DNA from 3 places in the Buttiauxella sp. AC142 genome. Region 1 is predicted to be linked to each of the others. Evidence: predicted binding sites of a transcription regulator. Region 1 holds the regulator's gene; each other region holds the start of a gene.

Region 1 (4,268 bases):
AACATGCCGATACAACCGATGGCAAACAGACTCAACCCGGCCAGTAACACAGGTTTGCGGCCGAAATGGTCAGACAGCGGCCCCCACATTAACTGAGCGAACGCAAATCCGGCGAGGAACAAACTCAAGCTTGCGCTCACCGCGGAAGCATCGGTCTGTAAATCTTGCTGAATAGCCGCGAAAGCTGGCAGATACATGTCTGTGGCGAGGAACCCCAGCACACTTAATCCGGCCAGCCAGATAAGAAATCCTTTTGATGGTTGCATGTTTTTCTCTTGATTTATCTTGCAGGTTGATTGCCGCGAGAGTGTACGGAGTGCAATTACGCTTGTGAAACGCTAATATTTGTCTATTGCGTTCAAAAAATTTGTGAGCAGAAAAATGTGGTCTGAATATTCGCTGGAAGTGATAGATGCGGTGGCGCGCAATGGCAGCTTCAGCGGTGCTGCACAGGAGTTGCACCGCGTTCCGTCTGCCATCAGCTATACGGTACGGCAACTGGAAGAATGGTTAGCTGTTCCGCTGTTTGAACGCCGTCATCGTGATGTCGAATTAACCCCCGCGGGCGTCTTTTTTTTGAAGGAAGGGCGCTCTGTTATCAAAAAAATGATGACGACACGGCAGCAGTGCCAGCAGATCGCAAATGGATGGCGCGGACACCTGGCGATTGCGGTCGATAATATTGTAAAACCCGAACGCACGCGCCAGCTGGTGTTGGATTTCTACCGCCATTTCCCGGATATCGAGCTGCATATTTATCAGGAAGTGTTTAACGGTGTGTGGGACGCGCTGGCGGATGGGCGCGTTGAAGTTGCGATTGGCGCAACGCAGGCCATTCCTGTCGGTGGGCGTTTTGCCTTCCGGGACATGGGGACACTGAGTTGGCGTTGCGTGGTGGCTGCAAATCATCCCCTGGCGGTACAAGGCGGTACGTTAAGTGATGACGACTTACGTGCCTGGCCGTCGCTGGTTCTGGAAGATACCTCGCGTTCCTTGCCAAAGCGTATTACCTGGCTGCTGGATAACCAGCGGCGTGTAGTGGTGCCAGATTGGGAGTCGGGTTCCGATTGCCTGAGTGCAGGTTTGTGTATCGGTATGGTGCCATTGCATATCGCAAGGCCGTGGGTAGATTCCGGTAAATGGTGCGAGCTGACGCTGGATAACCCATTCCCGGATGCCGCGTGTTGCCTGACGTGGAAGCAAAATGATGCGTCACCCGCGCTAGCCTGGTTATTAGATTATCTGGGAGATAGCGAAACGATGAATCAGGAGTGGTTGCAGGAGCCTGACAGCGCTGCTTCACAGAGTTCGTAGGGTGGATAAGCCGCAGGCGTCATCCACCATTTACGTCAGAACTGTCGGATGACGCTGCTGTACGACCTACGCTATTTTAGCGGCGGTAATCGCGGAACGGACCGTCGGCTACGGAGCGGCGTTCAATCAGGCGCGGATGCACTTCAATGGACTGCGACTCTTCGCGTTTGTTGACGATTCTGTCCAGCAACATGTTAAACGCCGTTTCACCCAGCGAATCTTTTGGCTGGTGAATGGTGGTCAGTGCTGGCGAGAAGAAGCGGGCGTTACGCACGTTATCGTAGCCAATAATTGAAAGATCCTGCGGCACACGCAGACCCATTTCATCAGCGGCACAAATCGCGCCCATCGCCATAATATCCCCGCCACAGAAGACTGCCGTTGGACGATGAGACTGGCCGAGAATCTGCTGCATCGCGCGGTACCCAGACTCTGGCTCAAAGTCGCCCTGAACAATCCAGTTTTCTGGAATGGCGATACCGGCTTCTTCCAGCGCTTTCATAAAGCCTGCGTGACGACCGCCGCCGGTGTTACGTTCCATTTGGCCAGGAATGGCGCCAATTTCACGGTGGCCGCGTTCAATCAAATAACGCCCGGCCAGATAACCGCCGTGGAACGCGTTATCGACCACAGAGTCGGTGAAGTCTGCGCGAGCTTCGCCCCAGTCCATCACCACCATGGGGATATGGCGATATTCTTCGAGCATTGTCAGCAGTGATTCCGGATACTCAGAACACATCACCAGCAGGCCATCGACGCGCTTTTGCGCCATCATTGATAAATAAGCGCGCTGTTTTTCAAAGTTGTTGTGCGCATTGCCCAGAATCAGGGTATAGCCTTTTTCAAAGCAGCTATTTTCCACGGCTTCGATGATCTCGGCGAAATAAGGGGCTTCGCTGGAAGTGGCAAGCAGACCAATCGTTTTGGTGTGATTAACTTTAAGGCTGCGTGCGACGGCACTAGGTGAATAGTGCAATTCTTTGATTGCCGCCCAGACCGCATTGCGAGTCTCTTCCGCCACAAAGCGAGTTTTGTTAATCACATGTGATACGGTTGTAGTGGAAACGTTTGCGCGCTTCGCCACGTCCTTGATTGTCGCCATTAAATTTCACTCCAGGCCATATCGTAAACTCCTGATAACTAATATGTTAAACGTTTGCGTACACTGACTCCTGAGGCAACGTTTGGGTTGCGGGTATGCCGGGATTGCGACATAAAACGGAAGGAGGGCATAGAATTGATGGTACGCAATAAATTAGCGAGGGATTTTGGCCTATCCGGAAGAAAAGTGGAAGAGGGAAAAGCGATATCAGGTTAAAACCAGGAGGATTTTTATTTCTGGTTGTGGGAAAATCACTCTGACACACCGATTGTAAGGTAATTAAAAGGAGTTTATTGATGAGCACAGATTTGAAATTTTCAATCACCACAACGGTCATTGTTCTGGCACTGATCGTCTGTGGCGCGTTAACTGCCGTACTGCACTGATTAAAATGGGCCGCAATCGCGGCCCATATCTTTTAGGTTTTACGCTGCCAGATTCTTCGCAACAAATTCCCAGTTCACCAGCGCCCAGAAATGCTCAAGGTAGCCTGCGCGAGCATTACGGTAGTCGATGTAGTAAGCATGTTCCCATACGTCTACTGTCAACAGCGGTTTTGCCGCAGTGGTCAGCGGGGTGCCGGCATTAGACGTTGAAACGATAGCTAATGCGCCATCTTCTTGCTTAACCAGCCAGGTCCAACCCGCGCCGAAGTTTTTGATAGCCGCGTCGGTAAACTGCTGTTTGAATTCAGCAAAGCTACCAAAAGATTTATTGATGGCTTCCAGCAGTGCGCCTGTTGGTTCGCCACCTGCGTTTGGCGCCAGACAGTTCCAGTAGAATGTGTGGTTCCACACCTGTGCTGCGTTGTTGAATACGCCGCCTTCTGAAGTACGAACGATCTCTTCCAGAGTTTTACCTTCAAACGCGGTGCCCTTAACCAGATTGTTCAGGTTAGTGACGTAGGTTTGATGGTGTTTACCGTAATGGTATTCCAGCGTTTCGGCAGAGATGTGCGGGGCTAAAGCATCTTTCGCATATGGTAGTGCAGGTAATTCGAACGACATTGCAAACTCCTTATTACCCATCATTCTTCGAGCCGCATCGTTGACTCAAATGAGTTAGGGTATCTATTGTTAAATAAACACTTTTAGTGCGGGTTTAGGTTAACAAATTGAAAGGAAAAGCAAAAGAGAAACGCACTTACCCGTTTAAGGGCAAGTGCGAGTTTTTACGAAGAGGGATTAACGAATGGTTTTTGAGGTCATAACGCGTTTGGCACCCACATAATGGCGCTGCCAGTAATCTTCACTTAAAGACGTGATTTGAATATCGCGACCCGTGCGAGGTGACTGGATGAATTTGCCATTGCCAACATACACGCCAACGTGATCAGCGGTGCCGCGACCACGGGTGCGGAAGAAGACCAGATCGCCTGTTTCCAGTTCGCCACGGTCTACTGAAGAAGCATCACGCAGATGGTACATCTCGTTCGCGGTGCGCGGAATGCGGAATTTCACCAGGTCTTTATAAGCGTAGTAAACCAGACCGCTGCAATCGAAACCGGTATTTGGCGACGTGCCTCCCCAGCGATACGGTTTGCCAATCTGGCCCATCAATTTATTCATTGCCGTTTTTTGTGCTTTTTGCACGCGGACTTTATGCGCCTGAGCAATAGTCGTTGGATGCTCTGCTTTAACTTTCACACAACGCGTTTTGTAACCTTTGCGAGGTTTACTGCATTTTTCGGTGAAAGTAACAGGCTGGACTTTTGCGAGCTGAGAGGATTTTTTGCGGTCGGTTTTGGCAAGATTCTTGGTTTTGGTGCTGCTGGCATTTTTAACGGTTTTACTTTTCGCGGCAGCGGTTTCTTTTTTCTTGCTTGCAGTCTTGGTGGTGGTGCTTTTCTTGC
Region 2 (4,268 bases), 930 kb from region 1:
CACACCAAAGGCCAGGCCATGGATTTCCATATTGAAGGGATTTCGTTAAGCAATGTTCGCAAAGCAGCATTATCTATGCGCGCTGGTGGTGTAGGATACTACCCACGCAGCAACTTTGTGCATATTGATACGGGGCCACTAAGGCACTGGTAAAACAACGGAATCCGGCGATTGCTGCCGGTATTGGAGTGTCATGAACTATCACATTATCCCGGTCACTGCATTCGGCCAAAACTGTTCACTGATTTGGTGTGAAGAAACTCAACAGGCAGCGTTGGTTGATCCCGGTGGTGAAGCCGAAAAGATCAAACAGCAAGTTGCAGCGAAAGGGGTGAAACTCACGCAAATCCTGCTAACGCATGGTCATCTTGACCACGTTGGTGCGGCTGCTGAACTGGCCGAGTTTTATGGCGTTCCTGTTGTCGGGCCGGAAAAAGAAGACGAATTTTGGTTGCAGGGATTACCTGCACAAAGCCAAATGTTTGGTCTGGAAGAATGCCTGCCGCTGACCCCCGATCGTTGGTTAAATGAAGGGGATAGCGTGTCAGTGGGAAATGTAACCTTACAGGTGTTGCATTGCCCAGGGCACACGCCTGGTCACGTTGTATTCTTTGATGCGCAATCTCAGTTGCTGATTTCCGGTGATGTGATTTTCAAAGGCGGAGTGGGGCGCAGTGATTTCCCGCAGGGCAATCATGCCGCGTTAATTGACTCCATTAAGCGTAAGTTACTGCCGCTGGGTGATGATGTGACGTTTATCCCAGGGCACGGCCCGCTTTCAACGCTCGGTTACGAGCGCCTGCACAACCCGTTCCTGCAAGACGAATTACCGGTCTGGTAAAGTCTGGTGAAATAAAAAAAGCCGCTTTAATCAGCGGCTTTTTTGTCTCTGCTATTTGTTTACAGCACAGCGACGATGGCCTCGCACAGCGGTGCCATGTTATCTGGCGTCATACCTGCAACGTTCACACGCCCGGATGCAACCGCATACACACCAAACTCTTCACGTAAACGCAGCACCTGCTCTTTGGTCAGGCCGCTGAACGAGAACATGCCGTTCTGGTTGATGATAAAGCTAAAGTCGCGGTCAGCGCCTTTCTCTTGCAGAGTATTCACAAACAGCTGGCGCATGCGATGAATACGCTGGCGCATGTCAGACAGTTCCTGCTCCCAGATAGTACGCAGCGCTTCGTTGCTCAAAATGGTAGCAACAACAGATGCGCCGTGTGCTGGCGGGTTAGAGTAGTTAGCGCGAATCACTGACTTCATCTGGCTGAATGCACGGTCAACGGTATCGGCATTGGCGGCAACCAGCGTACAAGCACCTACGCGCTCATTGTACAGGCCAAAGTTCTTGGAGTACGAACTGGCAACAATCAGTTCCTGGTGGCTTGCAGCAAAGATACGCAGGCCTTCTGCATCTTCTTCCAGACCACGAGCAAAGCCCTGGTAGGCGAAGTCAAACAGTGGTAGCCAGCCTTTAGCCTGAGACATCTCAGCCAGGACCTTCCACTGTTCAGCCGTTGGGTCGATACCGGTTGGGTTGTGGCAGCAGCCATGGAACAACACGACGTCGCCAGCTTGTGCCGCTTGCAGACTGCTAACCAGGCCATCAAAATTCAGAGAATGGTTTTGCGCGTCGTAATAGTCATATTCGCAAACTTCCAGACCCGCTGAATTAAATACGCTTTTGTGGTTCGGCCAGCTTGGATTGCTCACCCACACACGTTTAGCCGTGGTGTTTTTAGCGAGGAAATCAGCGGCAACACGCAATGCACCTGTGCCACCTGGGGTTTGTGCGGTGCGGGCGCGTTTGGCCGCGCTCAGTGCGTTGCCTTTCCCGAACAGCAATTCCTGGGTGCAATGACCGAATTCAGGAATACCGTCGATACCGAGGTAATTCTTGGTGTTCTCATTCTCAAGAAGATACAGCTCTGCTTTTTTAACGCTGGTCAGAACCGGAGTTTTACCCGTTTCATCTTTATAAACACCAATGCCGAGGTTAATTTTTGTCGGACGGTCATCGGCGCGAAACAGATCGGCCAAACCAAGAATTGGATCAGCAGGGGCTGCGGTAATGTTCTCAAACATGACGGGTTTCCATTTTGATATCGAGGGAGTAACGCTCTCAGGTTAACTGCTGTTTTAGCAAATGCCAACCGTTTGCAACAAAAAGAAACAGGCTCCGTCACAAGTAATTTTTTTCATCTTTTCAGGCATAAAAAAACAGGGCCGAAGCCCTGTTTTTAAATCATCCTTGCAACAAAGTTGCGGGATAATTAGAACTGGTAAACGATACCAACTGTGGTCTGGTCGTCAGTTTCCAGACCAGTAGCAGCGCTGTATGCGTTATCATCCAACAGGTTGAATTTATACGCAGCGTATACGTTCATGTTTTTGTTGAAGTAGTACCAGGTACCCACTTCGACGTATTTAACCAGGTCAGCATTGCCGCCGTTGAAGCCATTACGTGCAACCAGGTCTTTACCTTTAGACTGAACGTAACCAATGGATGGACGCAGGCCGAAATCGAACTGGTACTGAACTACAGCTTCGAAGTTCTGAGTTTTGTTCGCGAAGTTAGCATCTGCTTCGCGAGTCATGTTGGTAGTCTCTGCATACTGGATAGCTGCGTAGACGTTGTTTGCATCGTATTTAGCAGCAGTAGACCATGCTTCAGCTTGATCACCGCTCGCGCCGCCGTTGTAAGCAACACCGGCTGGAGTCGAAGCTGTTAATGCATTTTTCTGTGCATCGGTACGGTCAGAGTTCGCATAACCCGCAGCAACGCTGAAGCCTTCTGCAAAATCATAAGTTACAGCCGTGCTGTAGCCTTCGCCGTTGGCTTTAGCGCCGTTACCGCTCAGGGAAATTGACGTTGGAGTACCGGTAGTGTTGTCGTATTCAACTGTCACTGGGCTGTTACGATCGTTTTTACCCTGGTATTGCAGAGCAAAGTTCAGACCATCAACCAGGCCGAAGAAGTTGCTGTTACGGTAGGTCAGAACGCCATTGGTACGGCCAGTCATGAAGTTGTCAGTAGCAACCCAAGAATCGCCACCCCAAACAACCAGCATATCGGTATAAGCCGCTACGTCGTAGATTGCGCCGTAGTTACGACCGTAATCCAGGGAGCCTGCATCGCCAAATTTCAGACCAGCAAATGCCAGACGAGTGTTTTGGCTCTGAGCGCCTTCCGGATTGGAAGCGGTCATGTTGTATTCCCACTGACCGTAACCAGTCATCTGGTCATTGATCTGGGTCTCACCCTTGAAGCCAATACGAGCATAGGTAGAGTCAGCGTTGGTGCTGTTGCCGTTAGTTGTCCAGCCATGCTCACCTACAGCTTTACCGTAGAAGTCCAGTTTGTTGCCGTTTTTGTTGTAGATTTCTGCAGCGTTAGCTGCACCGGCTACCAGCAGAGCAGGGATTAACACTGCCAGAATATTGCGCTTCATCATTATTTATTACCCTCATTAGGTTTTTTTGTAACACCTGCCACTGCCGTCAATAATTCTGTACGGAACTATTGATGAGAGTTTGGTGTCTTTCTGTATCTGTCAGGCATCTTTCCATCCATGAAACCGTTTCGCTAGCCTGAAAGTGCTACAAACATCGAGAGTGAGTTACAAGAAGAAACTATGTGTAACTAAATGTGTATTTTACGGAACTTTGTGAACTATCTCAAACTTCCTGGCCGCTTCGTCTAAAATTCCACCTTTCTTATCCTATATATATGAAATACTTATGTTTAATTGGCATAAGTTAAACTTCAGTGAATATTTCGCTTACATTTGTACATTCTTTGAGTGATTTTTGGATGTCCAGACTTCTGTGTGAAAATTATCCAAATGTGCTAAGTCAATTCTCGGAATGAGGATGCAAGCCAAAAGTAGGGTTATTTTGTGTTTGTCTGTTTCGCAGACACAATTGGTAACGGGGAAGTGGCGAAATGGGGTTGAAATTGACGTTTGTTTAACTTTCGTTGAAGAAAAAAGACGAATTTGTTTCAGGTAGAAAAAAGGCCAGCAATGCTGGCCTGAGTAAAAATCAAATCTTAGAAGTTTGCATTACGCGGTGTACGTGGGAACGGAATCACGTCACGAACGTTTTGAACGCCGGTTACATAGGCAATCAGACGCTCAAAACCAAGGCCGAAACCTGAGTGCGGCACGGTGCCGTAACGACGCAGGTCGCGATACCACCAGTAATCTTCTTTATTCAGACCCATCTCGGCCATGCGCGCATCAAGCACATCCAGACGTTCT
Region 3 (4,268 bases), 830 kb from region 1:
GGTCATCAGGCGCAAATGCCCAAGATGCAGCGGCGTTTCACGCACGCAAAGCACCAACGGGCGACGCTCTTTGAGCACGACATCCGCTGCACGCGTTAACAAACCATCTGTATAGCTGTGGACAATGCCAGAAAGAGTTTTGATTGAGCAAGGCAAGATCACCATGCCGTGCGTCTTAAAAGAGCCAGAGGAAAGGCTGGCGGCGATATCACGCGAGTCGTGAACCACATCGGCAAAGGCCTGAACTTCTCGTAAGGAAATATCGGTTTCCAGCGCGAGTGTCTGGCGGGCTGCATTGCTCAGGATAAGATGCGTTTCGATGTCCGGTAATTGTTGCAGTACCTGAAGCAGTCGCACACCGTAAGTTGCGCCACTGGCACCTGAAATCCCAACAATTAACCGTTTCATATTTTTCATTCGCCCGAGGAGTTTATCTGGGCTGACTTTGCCGCAAGATGGGCAGGGATGCAAGAAATGGTAACCCTCTCCTTCAAGGAGAGGGTTAGGTTGAGGATGGTGTTAACCCTCTCCTTGAAGGAGAGGGTTAGGTTGAGGATGGTGTTAACCCTCGTTATGCATCTCTAAGTTTTCCACTTCGTTCTGACGGGCAATCGCTTGTGAATCGTCATTACGCAGTGACTCAAGATACTCAAGGTATTCGTGATCCACATCTTTGGTCACGTAGATACCGTTGAACACCGAGCATTCAAACTGCGTGATATCCGGATTCTCAACGCGAACCGCTTCAATCAGATCGTTCAGATCCTGGAAAATCAGACCATCGGCACCAATCAACTGACGGATCTCGTCAACTTCACGGCCATGAGCAATCAGTTCGTTAGCGCTTGGCATATCGATGCCATACACATTCGGGAAACGAATTTCCGGTGCCGCTGACGCGAGGTAAACTTTCTTCGCACCGGCCTCACGTGCCATCTCGATAATTTGCTCAGAAGTGGTGCCGCGCACGATGGAGTCATCCACCAGCAGCACGTTCTTATCGCGGAACTCAGCGCGGTTAGCATTCAGTTTACGACGCACAGATTTACGACGCAGTTGCTGGCCTGGCATGATGAACGTGCGGCCTACGTAGCGGTTTTTCACAAAACCCTGACGGTACGGCTTGTCGAGAATACGGGCGATTTCCAGCGCGATGTCGCACGAAGTTTCTGGAATCGGGATAACCACGTCGATATCCAAATCTTCCCATTCGCGAGCAATTTTCTCACCGAGCTTTTTACCCATTTCAACGCGGGCGCTGTAAACGGAAATTTTGTCGATGAACGAGTCCGGGCGCGCAAAGTAAACGTACTCGAACAGGCATGGATTGCTGGTCGGGTTGTCAGCACACTGGCGTGTAAACAACTGGCCTTTTTCGGTGATGTACACCGCTTCGCCCGGCGCAACATCGCGCAGGAACTCAAAGCCCAACGTATCAAGCGCGACGCTTTCGGAGGCCACCATATATTCGGTGCGGCCATCATTCAAATCGCGCTTGCCCATCACCAACGGACGAATACCGTTCGGGTCGCGGAACGCCACCATACCGTGGCCGATAATCATCGCAACACAAGCGTACGCACCACGAATCTGGCGGTTGGTTGCGGCAATCGCGGCGAAAATGTTGTCTGCTTCCAGCGGATAGTTGCGGAAGTTATCCAGCTCGCTGGCAAAAACATTGAGCAGGATTTCAGAATCGGAAGTGGTGTTAATGTGACGACGCTTTTCTTCGAACAACTTTTGGCGCAGTTCGTGGGCGTTAGTCAGATTGCCGTTGTGTGCAAGAGTAATGCCGTACGGAGAGTTAACATAGAAAGGTTGGGCTTCAGAAGCGCTAGAGCTACCCGCAGTCGGGTAACGTACGTGGCCGATACCCATGTTTCCCTGCAAGCGTTGCATGTGAATGGCACCGAACACATCGCTCACCAGCCCATTGGCTTTACGCAGACGAAAACAATTTAAGGCATCAATGGTGACGATGCCTGCGGCATCCTGCCCACGGTGTTGAAGCACCGTTAACGCGTCATAGATAGACTGGTTTACCGGCATAAAACCGGCGATACCGACAATACCGCACATGTTGTCTTTTCCTCATTAAGCCACAACCCCTGCCTTATGGCCGGGGCAAGAAACTTGACGAGCTTTGCAGATAGTCAAAGAACCATCTGATGATGAAACTGAATTGCGGGATAAGCTGCGACTTTTGCCAGTCGTCACTCTTGGAAAAACCAGTGAACGTATCAAGAAAGAACAGAATGGCGGCGACGATCAGTGCTCCACGTAACGCACCAAAACAAATCCCCAACACCCTGTCTGTACCCGACAGGCCGGTTTTCTCAACCAGCGCGCTAATCACATAATTGACTATCGCACCGACGATGAGTGTCGCGATAAACAGTATCGCGATAGCTATTCCATTACGTACCAGTTCGTCTTCAAAGCCAGTGAACCAGACAGAAAGGTAAGTGTAGTAATGACTGGCGACAAAGAAAGCACAGCCCCAGGTTACTAGCGATAACGCTTCACGCACAAACCCACGAATAACACTAATCAGAGCCGAAAAGCCGATGACCGCAATGATGGCGTAATCTATCCAAACCATGAACAAATCCCACGACAAATCGCCCTGACGTCCAGTTCGGGGCGCATTCTAACAGAAAAAGAAAACGTTTGCGTAGGGATTTCCTTCCCTCGCGTAAATAAATAATGGCGTTGAAAAAATGCTCAACGCCATTAAAAATTTGCCCTAAATCCCGCCTCTGCGGGTTTATCTGGCCGTATAAGTCATCACCACACCGTTCAGCCCGGAAAGCGAATTTAGCTCGCCCAATGAAGACTTAAGTTTGTCTTTCGAGGCATCCGGCCCTACCAGAATTCGGGTGACTTTACCCTGAACTGGCGTTGACGGTGAGGTATAAGCACGGAACCCAGCGCCGCGTAGTTTACCAACAATTTCATTCACTTTGTCGGCATTCTTCAAGGCACCCAGTTGCACGACGTAAGCTTTGCCGGTCGGTGCTTGCTCTGCAGTTTCTTGCTTCGCTGGTTTTGCAGGCTCCGGAGGCTGTTCGTTCATCATTGCCAGACGTTCTTCGGTTTGATCAACGGAAGCTTTGCTCTGTGGTTTTTCAACAGGCTTAGGTTTTGGTTTCTCAGCCACAGGTTTTGGCTTCGGCTGCTCACGGCTGACAGGCACTTCATCAATACCCGCTGCTCCGTCCCCAGGCAAAGAAGCGATATCAAGCCCTGGTGCTGCCGCTGTGCCTGCTCTCACCTCTTCGGCCGCCCCTTCAGGGGGTTGCGAAGGCAGTGCCTGAGTCGCGGCAGGCAGCATGTCTGGCTCATCGGTGTCACCCGGTTTTGGAACCAGAGGAATCGCTGCGAACTCGTCCTGATAATGCTTTTTCTGACCATCAAGCAGCCCTGGCAGGATAATGACCCCCAGTGCGACCAGAATAATGGTTCCGACTAATCGATTTTGAAACTTACTCGCCACCTGCTTTCTCCGCGTCCAACGCTTCCATTACGTGGGCTACTGTATGAAATGAACCACACACCAGCACGGTATCATTTTCTGTGGCGGCCTTCATTGCGGCACGCCAGGCTTGCGCCACACTGCCATAGACTTCGCCCTGACCGAGATGTTCAATCAGTTGTTCCGCCGTGGCACCGCGTGGGCCTTCTAATGGAGCACAATACCAGCTATCAACCTGAGGCGACAAACATGCCAACGTGCCCGCGATGTCTTTGTCATGCAGCATCCCGATAACGGCCAACACGCGTCCGCGTTTTGGAAGTTGCTCCAGACGCCCGGCCAAATACGCCGCCGCATGAGGGTTGTGCGCCACATCAAGGATCACCAACGGCTCACGCGAAATCACCTGGAATCGCCCCGGTAACGTCGCTTCTTTAATGCCTTGAATAATAGCCTCATTGTTGACATTTAGCTCGCTGGCACGCAACGCCGCCAGTGCCGTCGCCGCATTCGGCTGCGGAACTAACGGCAACGGTAATCCGCTCAGTTCGCCCTGGCTGTCCTTGAAGCTCCAGCTATTCTCACCAACGTGATAAGACCAGTCCACGCCACGGCGCAGCAATTGAGCGCCCTTCTCCGTCGCCACATCGGCAATGGTATGCGGCATATCAGGCTCGCCGACGATTGCCGGTTTCCCGCCACGGAAAACACCCGCTTTTTCACGCCCGATACTTTCACGATCTGGCCCCAGCCAGTCAGTGTGGTCCAGCGCGATACTGGTGACGACCGCCAC

Evidence for each region. The regulator PurR, encoded in region 1, represses purine synthesis genes. The targets are predictions, from matches to a motif close to CANGCAAACGTTTGCNTG.
Region 2: a site for PurR is predicted at 2,153-2,170, ahead of AC0IWZ_RS06310 (amino acid aminotransferase). Genes of this name have one in related genera too.
Region 3: a site for PurR is predicted at 2,660-2,677, ahead of cvpA (colicin V production protein). Genes of this name have one in related genera too.

What each region holds. Positions count from the first base shown of each region.
Region 1 covers NZ_CEEDCH010000001.1:2,331,349-2,335,616, reverse strand. The annotation lists gene punC (purine nucleoside transporter PunC) at 1-266, opposite strand, end outside; gene punR (DNA-binding transcriptional activator PunR) at 382-1,314, shown strand; gene purR (HTH-type transcriptional repressor PurR) at 1,391-2,416, opposite strand; gene cydH (cytochrome bd-I oxidase subunit CydH) at 2,713-2,802, shown strand; gene sodB (superoxide dismutase [Fe]) at 2,842-3,423, opposite strand; gene AC0IWZ_RS10750 (C40 family peptidase) at 3,601-4,268, opposite strand, start outside.
Region 2 covers NZ_CEEDCH010000001.1:1,396,582-1,400,849, forward strand. The annotation lists gene AC0IWZ_RS06300 (peptidoglycan L,D-endopeptidase MepK) at 1-153, shown strand, start outside; gene AC0IWZ_RS06305 (MBL fold metallo-hydrolase) at 194-841, shown strand; gene AC0IWZ_RS06310 (amino acid aminotransferase) at 901-2,091, opposite strand; gene AC0IWZ_RS06315 (porin) at 2,280-3,461, opposite strand; gene asnS (asparagine--tRNA ligase) at 4,058-4,268, opposite strand, start outside.
Region 3 covers NZ_CEEDCH010000001.1:3,164,293-3,168,560, forward strand. The annotation lists gene AC0IWZ_RS14740 (UbiX family flavin prenyltransferase) at 1-408, opposite strand, end outside; gene purF (amidophosphoribosyltransferase) at 562-2,079, opposite strand; gene cvpA (colicin V production protein) at 2,114-2,602, opposite strand; gene dedD (cell division protein DedD) at 2,768-3,496, opposite strand; gene folC (bifunctional tetrahydrofolate synthase/dihydrofolate synthase) at 3,486-4,268, opposite strand, start outside.